3 regions of the Dactylosporangium sp. NPDC000555 genome follow, and region 3 is predicted to be linked to each of the others. Evidence: riboswitches for the same ligand, from Rfam matches in the RefSeq annotation. Region 3 holds a riboswitch; each other region holds the start of a gene.
The links. A riboswitch is a leader RNA that binds a small molecule or an ion and turns the genes downstream of it on or off. The one in region 3 is predicted to bind cyclic di-AMP.
Positions count from the first base shown of each region.

Region 1 (3,266 bases), on a different contig from region 3:
CCGGGGCGGCGAGGCCTGAAGTCCCGGTCAACCGGCGACGGGAGGTTGTACGGCGGGTAGCCGGGAACCATGAGGCGTGCCTCCACCGACCTGGGCGATCCAGCCGCCGTGATGGCGAGAATCTTCCTGGATACGCACGCCCCGCAGTAGCCAGTTACGAGAAATCGGAACGCGCTAGGTGCATCTGCCGCAATCCGGGTAGAAACGCGGAGCCCTCGACCTGGGCGATGCCATTTGTACGCGATTGGGGTGATGGTCCATGAGCGGGCCTATCGTGGGCAAGCGCCGCCTCCGTGCCGAGCTGCGACGGCTGCGGCGCGAGCGGGAACTGACCCAGGACCTCGTGGCCGCCGAGATGGAGTGGTCGCTGTCCAAGCTCATCCGTATCGAGAACGGCACCGTCGCCATCTCGGTGAGCGACCTGCGCAGCCTGCTGGCCTACTACCGGGTTCACGACCCGCGAACGGTCGACGAGCTGCTCGAGCTGGCCCGCGCGGCGAAACGGCGGATGTGGTGGGACGAGTACCGCCCGATGCTGCTCGGTCAGTTGATCACCTACGTCGGGTTCGAGGCGGAGGCGACCCGCATCGGCGAGTTCTCGCCGATCATGTTCCCGACACTGCTGCAGACGCGGCGGTACGCCCACGCCACCAGCGACGCGGAGTCCCCGCTCGCCGAGCGCCGCGTCGAGTTCCACATGCGCCGCCAGGAGGAGTTGTTCAACCGCGAGGAGCCGCCCCACATCCAGGTGATCCTGGACGAGTCGGTGCTGCGCCGAAGCCCCGCCCCCGGCGACGAGGCGCTGCTGATCGACCAGCTCGAGCACACGATCGAGTTCGCCCAGCGCCCGTACACCGACGTGCGCGTCGTCCCCCTCAACGCCGGGTTCCACGCCGGCTGGGAGGGCGACTTCACGGTGCTGGAGTTCGGCGCGGACGACGGGGTGCTCTACCGCCAGCAGTTGCTCTGGGAGGAGCCGGAGCTCATCACGACGTACCGCGGCATCCTCGAACGACTCGGCCAGCGCGCCCTGTCGCAGGAAGCCACGCTGGACCTTCTGCGACAGGTCGCCCACGACCTGAAGTGAGCCGGCCGGCCGGCTACTACGCGGCCCCGGGCAGCGAACGCGGCACCGGCCTGCTCGGGCCGCCGGCCGGCCGCGGCGGCCCGCCGAACGGCGTCGGCCACGAGCGCGGGCCGACGTCGGCCGCGCGGCATCGCTGAACGCGATCGATATCGCGCCTCGCCCGGCACACCCGAATCAAGCCCCCGGCAAATGTCACTGTCCGATGTGGAAGACCAACCGGCAGTAATCCGGACTTTTAGGTTTATTAGATATCGAGGGGGACGCACGCCTTTCGCATGGCGGATGATCACGTTAAGTTAGGCCCTGGCCTGTTCGGCAGTCCGCCGTCCACCCCGGACGGCGCCGGGCAAGCGCCGCCGAATCGAACTCGGCGCCACCCGATCACCTTTGGGTGCGCGCATCGAACCGGGGACCCACAAACATTCGTGTGGGGTGAATCCGCAACGTCGCGGTAGGGCGTCCTTCTAGCCCGAACCCGTCAGCTAACCCGGTAGGCGGTCGGTGAAGAAGGGTCTTTCCTTGTCCACTGGACACCGTGCCGGTCGGTCACTGCTGCGAACCTTGTTCATCGGGCTCGTGTCACTCACCGTGCTGGCGCCAGCGGCGGTCGCACACGCCGAACCCACGCTCGCTGAGATCGAGGCCCAGCTCGACAAGTCGAACAAGGATCTCGAGGCGACCATCGAGGCGTGGAACAAGATCAATATCGATCTCGCGGCCTCCCAGACCAAGGCGACCGAGCTGCAGACGAAGCTCAAGCCGCTCGAGGACAACATGGCTGCCGCCAACGCCAGCGTCGAGGGCGTGGCGATCGCCGCGTTCAAGACGTCGGGCAACCTTCGCAGCCTCTCCATCATGCTCAACGCGACGTCGTCGGACTCGCTGATGGACAAGCTGTCGCTGCTGCAGCAGTTCACGCGGCAGCAGCAGAAGGAGATCGACGACTACAAGGCCGCCAAGTCGAAGGTCGACGACGAGAAGAAGCAGCTCGACCAGACCATCGCGGCGCAGAACACGCAGAAGGCCGACCTCGAGAACCAGCGCAAGAAGATCGAGGGCGACGTCAAGAAGCTCGAGGCCCTGCAGAAGAAGGCGGTCGCCGCCGGCAGCACGAAGGTCAATCCGCCGAAGATGGACCCGGGCAACCTGCCCGCGGTCTCCGGCAGCGCCGGCGCCGTCGTGAGCTTCGCGCAGGCCCAGCTCGGCAAGCCCTACAAGTGGGGCGCGGCGGGCCCGAGCAGCTGGGACTGCTCCGGCCTGACGATGGGGGCGTGGAAGGCCGCGGGCGTGACCTTGCCGCACAACGCGGCCAGCCAGTGGAACACCGTGGCGCACATCCCGCGGTCCTCGCTGGCCCCGGGCGACCTGGTGTTCTACAACGGACTCGGGCACGTCGGGATCTTCGTCGGCAACAACACGATCATCCATGCACCACACACGGGCGACGTCGTCAGATACGCGAAGGTCGACATCGACAGCATCTACGGATTCGGCCGCGTCAAGACCTGACCCGGCGACGAGGGGCCGCGGATCGCATCGATCCGCGGCCCTTCATCATTGGGACATGGCCTCGTGGGACCCGCAGCAGTACAACCGCTTCGCCGAGGAGCGGGCCCGGCCGTTCCGGGAACTCGTGGCCCGGATCCCGACCACCGGCGCGGTCGCGGTCGTGCACCTCGGCTGCGGGCCCGGGACGATGACCGCCACGCTCGCCGAGCGCTGGCCGGACGCCGCGATCCTCGGCATCGACTCCTCGCCGCAGATGATCGCCGCAGCCACCGAGCTGCAGACTCCGCAGCTGCGCTTCCGGCTCGGCGACGCCGGGCAGTGGCGCCCGCAGCGCGGCTCCGTCGACGTGATCGTGGCCAACGCCTCGTTGCAGTGGGTCGACGACCACGAGGCGCTGCTGCCGGCCTGGGCCGCCGGGCTGGACGACGGCGGGACGCTCGCCTTCCAGGTGCCGATCACCACGCACGACCCCGGGTTCGGACGGGTCGCGAGCCGGCCGCGCTGGGCACCGCTGCTCGCCGGCGCGCTGGAGGCCACCGGGCCGCGCTCGGCCACGCCCGTGCTCGAGGCAGCGGAGTACGTACGGCTACTCAGCGTGACGGGCCTCACGGTCGACGCCTGGGAGACGACCTACTACCACGTGCTACCGGGCGACGACCCGGTGTTCGAG
Region 1 is NZ_JBEPDB010000051.1:11,578-14,843, reverse strand. It holds gene ABT297_RS26865 (DUF5753 domain-containing protein) at 260-1,087, shown strand; gene ABT297_RS26860 (hypothetical protein) at 1,084-1,224, shown strand; cyclic di-AMP (ydaO/yuaA leader) riboswitch at 1,452-1,599, shown strand; gene ABT297_RS26855 (C40 family peptidase) at 1,664-2,596, shown strand; gene ABT297_RS26850 (methyltransferase domain-containing protein) at 2,652-3,266, shown strand, end outside.
Region 1: it holds a riboswitch for cyclic di-AMP, as region 3 does, so the genes downstream of both, ABT297_RS26855 (C40 family peptidase) here and ABT297_RS11740 (C39 family peptidase) in region 3, are expected to answer to the same signal.

Region 2 (3,266 bases), on a different contig from region 3:
GGCGGCGACCAGCACGACGCCGACGGTGACCGGGTCGCGGCTGACCGCCACGATCACGAGCGCCGCCAGGAACACGCCCGCGGCGGCGGCCATGCGGTCCCGGGCGGGCAGCGCGCGCAGCCGCGGCTGGACGATCGCGCCGGCCACCGCGCCGGCGCCGAGCGCACCGAGCAGCACGCCGAGTCCGGTGACGCCGAGGCCGAGCCGGTTGGCCGCCAGCAGCGGCAGCAGCGCCAGCAGCGCCGAGCCGGGCAGCAGGAACACCAGCGCGTGCCCGAGAATCCGGCGTACGACCGGCGTGCTGCGAACGTATCGCCATCCCGCACCGAGCGCCGCGCCGAAGGGCTCCGTGCAGCGCGGGGCGGACGGGCGCTCGGGACGCCAGACGGTCAGCACCACGACGAACACGATGACGGTCACGGCGTGCAGCGCGAACACGGCCGACGCGCCGGCCCGTGCGATGAGGAAACCGGCGGTCGCCGGGCCGGCGGCCCGTGTGACGTTGGCGCTGATCGCCCCGAGCGCCGAGGCCTGCGGCAGGTGCCGGCGTTCCACCAGCTCCGGGGTCAGCGACCCGAACGCGGGCATCGTGAAGGCCGCACCCACACCGAGCGCGCACTGCAGCGAGAGCAGCGTCATCGACTGGATCCGGCCGTCCATGGCCAGCGCCGCGAGCAGCAGGCCGACGAGGGCGGTGCCGAGCTGGACCCGGATGAGCAGGCGCCTGCGGTCCACCAGGTCGGCCAGCACGCCGGCCGGCAGGCCGAGCACCAGGATGGGCAGCATGCCCGCCGCCTGTACCAGCGTGACGAGGATGTCGGCGGCCGCGTGCCGTCCGTTCGCGCCGGCGCCGGCGGCGAGCCACTGGGCGCCCACGACCTGCATCGCCATGCCGGCGTTGGCGGCGGCCATGGCGAGCCACAGCGCGCGGAAGGTGCGGCAGCGCAGCGGTGCCCAGGGGGAGTCGGAGTGTTTTGCGTCCGGGCGCGTGGTCGAAGACCGGGAACTCACGGTGACGAGAAACCTTCTCGGGCCGGGGGTTGACGCCGACCAGTGTTGCTGAACGCGTATGAGCCGGACATCGCTGCCACCGGCCGTCCGGGTCGCCCGGCTACCCGCATGCCGCCATACCGGCTGGCAGGTACGCCAATGGCGTCCACTTGCAGGACCCGGTTGAACGCTTGGCAACCCCCGTACCGGCCAGTAGGGTCAGGCGGTCCGAGCCGGTCGTCTGCCATTGCGAAATGGCGCCGGCGCGGACCCGCCGAGTCGTGCGAACGAGCCGGGGACCCATGCAGTCCCGGGGTGAATCCGCGGGCGTCACCGCCCGCGGTAGGGCACTTCCAGCCCGAATCCGTCAGCTAACCCGGTAGGCGGCATCGGAAGGAGACTTCAACGGTGTACGACCTCTGGCATGGCGCGCCCCCTAGCCGCGGCACCCGCACCGCACCCCGGCGGGACACCACCGCACGGTAGGACATCGGGCAGCACGAGGCCGCACCGGCCCTGCTGCCCGGCGCTCGACGGCTGAGGTCAGACCCCCGTCTCCGGACCCCTCCTCGCACCGCTCGCGGCCCGGTCGCCGCGCGAAGCGGGCGTCTGACGCTGCCGCGATGCCGCCTCTAAAAGAGCCACGACACTTCCGCGTTCCCGTCGCACGACGGCACGCCCGGCACGGCATCGCCGTGTGCGGGCCGCCTTCGCCTGCCCTCGCGCCGGTCCGTGCCGTGAACGCCGTGGCTCAGCGTCGCCATCCGATCCGCCGACCACGTGCGGCAGCCTGCTTTTGGAGTACCACATGCGTCACCGATCGATTCGTCCGCTGCTCCACCGCACCACCACCCACCGCCTGTACCCGGCGGTGCTGGGCTCGGCCGCCCTGCTCGTGGCCGCCGTCACCACCGCAGTGGTGTTCAACCAGACCGAGACGCCGGCCGGGGCCCACGACACGGCGGTCGCCGCGATGGGAGCCGCCGACGGGAACAACCGGCCGGCGATCGGCGCCGCGCCGGCGAACCCGGAGCCGACGAGCCCGGCCCCCGAGGCGCCGGCGGAGAAGGTCCTGCAGTACGACTTCCAGTTCCAGCCGAACTACTACTACTGCGGCCCGGCCTCGACCCGCATCGTGCTGACCGCGGACGGCGTCAACATGTCCCAGGACGAGATCGCGAGGAGGCTCGGCACCACGACCAGCGGCACCAACTCGGCCGCCGACACCACGCGGGTGCTCAACAGCGTGCTGGGCAAGGACGTGTACCAGACCCGGTGGATCCCGGGGCAGCGCGCGACGGCCGAGGAGGCCACGCGCGTGCAGGAGGACGTCGTGCGGGCCATCAGCGGTGACCGCGCGATCGTGGCGAACATCGTCGGCGGGGCGACGGACGCGGTCGGCGTCTGGCACGAGTTCTCGGGCGGCCACTTCATCGCGATCGTCGGCTACCGCGACAACGGCCGTGCCGTTCAGGTCGCCGACCCGTCCGGCATGTTCGGCCCGAAGACGTACTGGATGGCGACCAGCAACATGGCGCACTGGATGGCGGCTCGCGGCTACTCCGCCTGAGTATCCCGAAGGAAACGGGCGGGCCGGCTCGTCGAGCCGGCCCGCCCGTGCGTCAGCGGGGCTGCGGCAGGAAACGGTGCCGGGCGAGCGCCGTGGCCGTCTCGGCCGCGAGGGCGGCGATGAACACGGTGATCGCCAGCAGCACCAGCCAGACCCAGACCTGGTACGCCGGCGGGCGCGCGTAGGCGAGCCAGTGCAGCGTGAACGTGGCGACGGCGGCGTAAGGGAACGCGAACGCCCAGAACCCGGGGGTGAAGCGCAGGCGCCGGTACACCCCGATGAGGCGCACCTGGACGAGGGCCGTGAGCAGCGTGTAGCCGCCGAGCACGAAGGCGGCGGCGTCGACCCGGCCCCGGGTGACGGCCAGATAGGCGATCCCGGCGAGCGCGGGCGGGGCGACGTCGATCGCCAGCGTCGGCTGCAGCTGGGCCGGCAACGGCGGGCGGAAGTACAGCCGGGCCAGGATGATCGAGCCGATGAGCAGCCACGACACCAGACCGAATCCGAAGAACACGCGGGCGAGTCCCGGCCAGCCGGCCGTCGCCGCGCCGATCGCGGCGATCAGCCCTCCGGCGACGGCGGGCAGCACGTATCCGGGATGCAGCCGGTCCAGATCCAGGCCGCCCATGATCCACTGGCCGGTCAGCCAGCCCGCGAGCACGATCGTGGCCGCGGCGAACAGCCCGAACAGCGACCGGCCAGCGGC
Region 2 is NZ_JBEPDB010000087.1:22,766-26,031, reverse strand. It holds gene ABT297_RS35450 (MFS transporter) at 1-1,011, opposite strand, end outside; cyclic di-AMP (ydaO/yuaA leader) riboswitch at 1,253-1,391, shown strand; gene ABT297_RS35445 (C39 family peptidase) at 1,799-2,560, shown strand; gene ABT297_RS35440 (SLAC1 family transporter) at 2,613-3,266, opposite strand, start outside.
Region 2: it holds a riboswitch for cyclic di-AMP, as region 3 does, so the genes downstream of both, ABT297_RS35445 (C39 family peptidase) here and ABT297_RS11740 (C39 family peptidase) in region 3, are expected to answer to the same signal.

Region 3 (3,266 bases):
GCGGGCAGCCCGAGCCGGAAGACGACGACCGCGCCGGCGCAGATGCCGTAGGCGCTCCACCAGTACAGCCGGGCGGCCGGCGAGGTGGTGAAGTCGGCCCCGGTCCACAGCTGGTGCGGCAGGGCCAGGCCCACGCCGAGGTAGGCGTACAGGTGCAGCAGGTGCCACGACTCGTAGCGCAGCCGACGCCGCGCCGCGCGGATCGAGGTGACGGTGACCAGGACCAGCGCGACGGCGCCGGCGGTCGCCAGCAACATCCCGGGGTAGCCGGTGAGCAGTTCCCACGCCTGGTGCGCCAATGACACGTGGAGGGTCCAGGTGTACCCGACGGTGATCAGCACGATGTGGGCGAGCATCAGGTTGAACGACGCGAACCCGATCAGCCGGTGCCAGCGGGTCAGCCGGTCCTGGCCGTAGGCGCGTTCGATGACCGGTACCCGCGCCATCAGCAGGACCTGGACGAGCAGCAGGTCGGCCGAGAGCAGGCCGGTCAGCCGGCCGATCGATGTGGCGCCGGCGGCCAGATCGCCGAGCCCGTGCAGTCCTCCCCCGGCCGCCCACATCGCGACGACGACCAGCATGCCGGACGCCAGGGCGGGTCCCAGGAGATCCCGCCACCACGATCGTGCACCGTTGCCGGCCGGTGATCGCAGACCGTGCCGGCGCTCAATACGAGTAGCCACGCTGGGAGATCCAATCGGCCAGCTTGGGGGTGCTCACCCAGTAGGTGCCGTCGCCGCTGGGGTTGGCCGGATCGGCGATCTTCACCGTGTTGCCGTCGTCCCGGTATCCGACGAGGGTGAGGTAGTGCCCGCCCTCGTAAGCGTGGACGACACCGGCGTCGTCGGTGAGATGCCCGGCGATGTTGGCGACAATGGCCCGGCCGCTGCCGATGGTGTTCACCACGTCCGCCTGGAGCTGAGCCGCCTGGGCCGAGGTTGCCGGGTAGGCCGGGATCTCTCTGGTCTGGTACACCGTCCTGCCGTGGCCGAGCACGCTGTTGAGCGCCCGGGTGGTGTCCAGAGCCGAATCCGTCCCGCTGGTGGTCGTGCCCAGCATGGCAGCCGCCTGGTCCTGGCTGATGGCGTGACCGGCCGCCGTGAGCGCGATCCGGGTCGCGGCCGGCCCGCAGTAGTAAAAGTTGGGCTGCAACTGGAACTCGTAGTCGAGGACCTTCGTCGACGGCGCCGGCGCGGGCGCGTCATCGGTGGGCTGGTCCGCACCCTGCTCCGCCGCCGGCTGTTGGGTCGTCAGCGCCGTGCCGGCCGAAGCGGCGCCGACGGACGGCGGATCGCCGAGCCGGCCGAGCACGATGCCGGCCGCGGCGGCCGCGGCGAGCAGGGCACACGAGATCACGGCGACGCGCGGCCAACATACACGTACAGGATTCATAGCGACTCTCCAAGGCTCCGGCCCGGGGCGGCAGCATCGGTCAACGCCAGGTGCGGGATCACGCACAGGACAGCGTGTACTGCCACGCCCGCAGCGTGCTGGGCGTGTGATGGCACAAGGCTTCAGCGGTGCTCGCGAGCGGCGGTCCGAAGGCCACACACGGCAGGGCAGCGGGCCGCCCGCCGCTCAGCGGAAACCGGCTACGCCGATCGGCGTGCAGCCGAGCAAGTCCGCGGCTGGCAAAGACGTCTGCGGTGGGGGTTGCGCCGGCTGTGCACAGGCATATCTCCTTACGCATCCGCCTACCGGGTTAGCTGACGGATTCGGGCGCGAAGGTCGCCCTACCACAGGCCATCGGCCCGCGGATTCACCCCAGACTTGCGGTGGGTCCCCGGCTCGTGCATGCACGACTCAGCGGGCCCGTCCCGGCGCCACCTGTTGTGAGCACGAACCGGGTCAGGCGAGCCAAGACGTTACTCAAGGCCACCAGCCCTGCCAATGCCCGCTACCTGGAAGAAGGTTGCGCAATCGATGAGTGCCATCTCCTATCGATCATAGGAAGCAGCCTTGTGCTCGATGGGGCCAGTGCGTAAGGTCGGCTGCGGCCCGGCGCCGGCGCCGATCACCTCCGGTCGGCGCGGACGTCTGGCGCCGCCGAGTCGAGGAGCCTGTTGCACGTGCCGCCACGCCGCCCGCGACGTGTCCCTGCCTTCCGCACCTCCGGCGCCCCGGCGATGCCGCCGAGCCGGATGCCGGCTCGTATCGTCGTCGCGGTCCTCGCCGCGATCGCGTTGCTGCTGGCCGGCACCGGGACCGCGCAGGCCGAGCCGACACCGGCGGAGCTGGAAAAGCAGATCGACGACATGTGGAACCAGCTCGAACCCACCATCGAGCAGTACAACCAGGTCCACTCCCAGCTCAAGGAGAACCGGGCCAAGGCCGCAGCCCTGCAGCAACAGCTGAAGCCGCTGGAGGCCCAGGTCGACGCCGCCATGGGCCGCGTCAGCGACATCGCCGTGCAGCAGTACAAGATCGGCCGGATCACCACGCTCGACGCGCTGCTGCGCGGCAACACCCCGACCGACCTGCTGGACCAGCTCGCAACGGTCAACGCGATCGCCCGCAACCAACACGCCGAGATCCAGGGCGTCGCCGCCGCCCGGGACAAGCTCGCCGGCGACAAGCACACCCTGGACACGCTCATCGCCCAGCAGACCACGCAGGACGCCGACCTCGCGGCGAAGAAGACCCAGATCGAGGGCAAGCTCACCGAGCTGCAGAAGCTGCGCCAGCAGGTGTACGGCAGCAGCGGCGCCACCGGCACCCTCAAGCCCGTCGCCTGCCCCGTCGACTACATCGGTGGCCCCGGCGGTACCGCGGCGAAGAAAGCCTGCGACCTCATCGGCAAGCCCTACGTCTGGGGCGCGACCGGCCCCAACGGCTACGACTGCTCCGGCCTCACCCTCACCGCCTGGGCCGCCGCCGGCGTCAAGCTGCGCCACTACACCAAATGGCAGTGGGACGACACCAAGGCCGTCGCGCGCGCCGACCTGCGCCCCGGCGACCTCGTGTTCTTCCACAGCGACCTGCACCACGTGGGCATCTACGTCGGCGGCGGCTGGATGGTCCACGCCCCGACCACAGGCGACTACGTGCGCATGGCCAAACTCGAAGGCCGGCCCATCACCGGATACCGCCGACCCGGCTGACCCACACAGCGTGCCGGCCTCAGCCGGCGTTGTCGATGAGGGCGGCGAGGCCGTCGAGGGTGCGTTCGAGGCCGAAGGTCCAGGCGCGGTCGGCCTGCCACGCGCTGCCCTGCGCTTCGCCGGCGGCGGAGCCGATGCGGGCGGCGCGGGGATAGGTGTGCGGGT
Region 3 is NZ_JBEPDB010000013.1:137,207-140,472, reverse strand. It holds gene ABT297_RS11745 (ferredoxin reductase family protein) at 1-683, opposite strand, end outside; gene ABT297_RS11740 (C39 family peptidase) at 667-1,356, opposite strand; cyclic di-AMP (ydaO/yuaA leader) riboswitch at 1,677-1,819, opposite strand; gene ABT297_RS11735 (C40 family peptidase) at 2,142-3,101, shown strand; gene ABT297_RS11730 (TetR/AcrR family transcriptional regulator) at 3,121-3,266, opposite strand, start outside.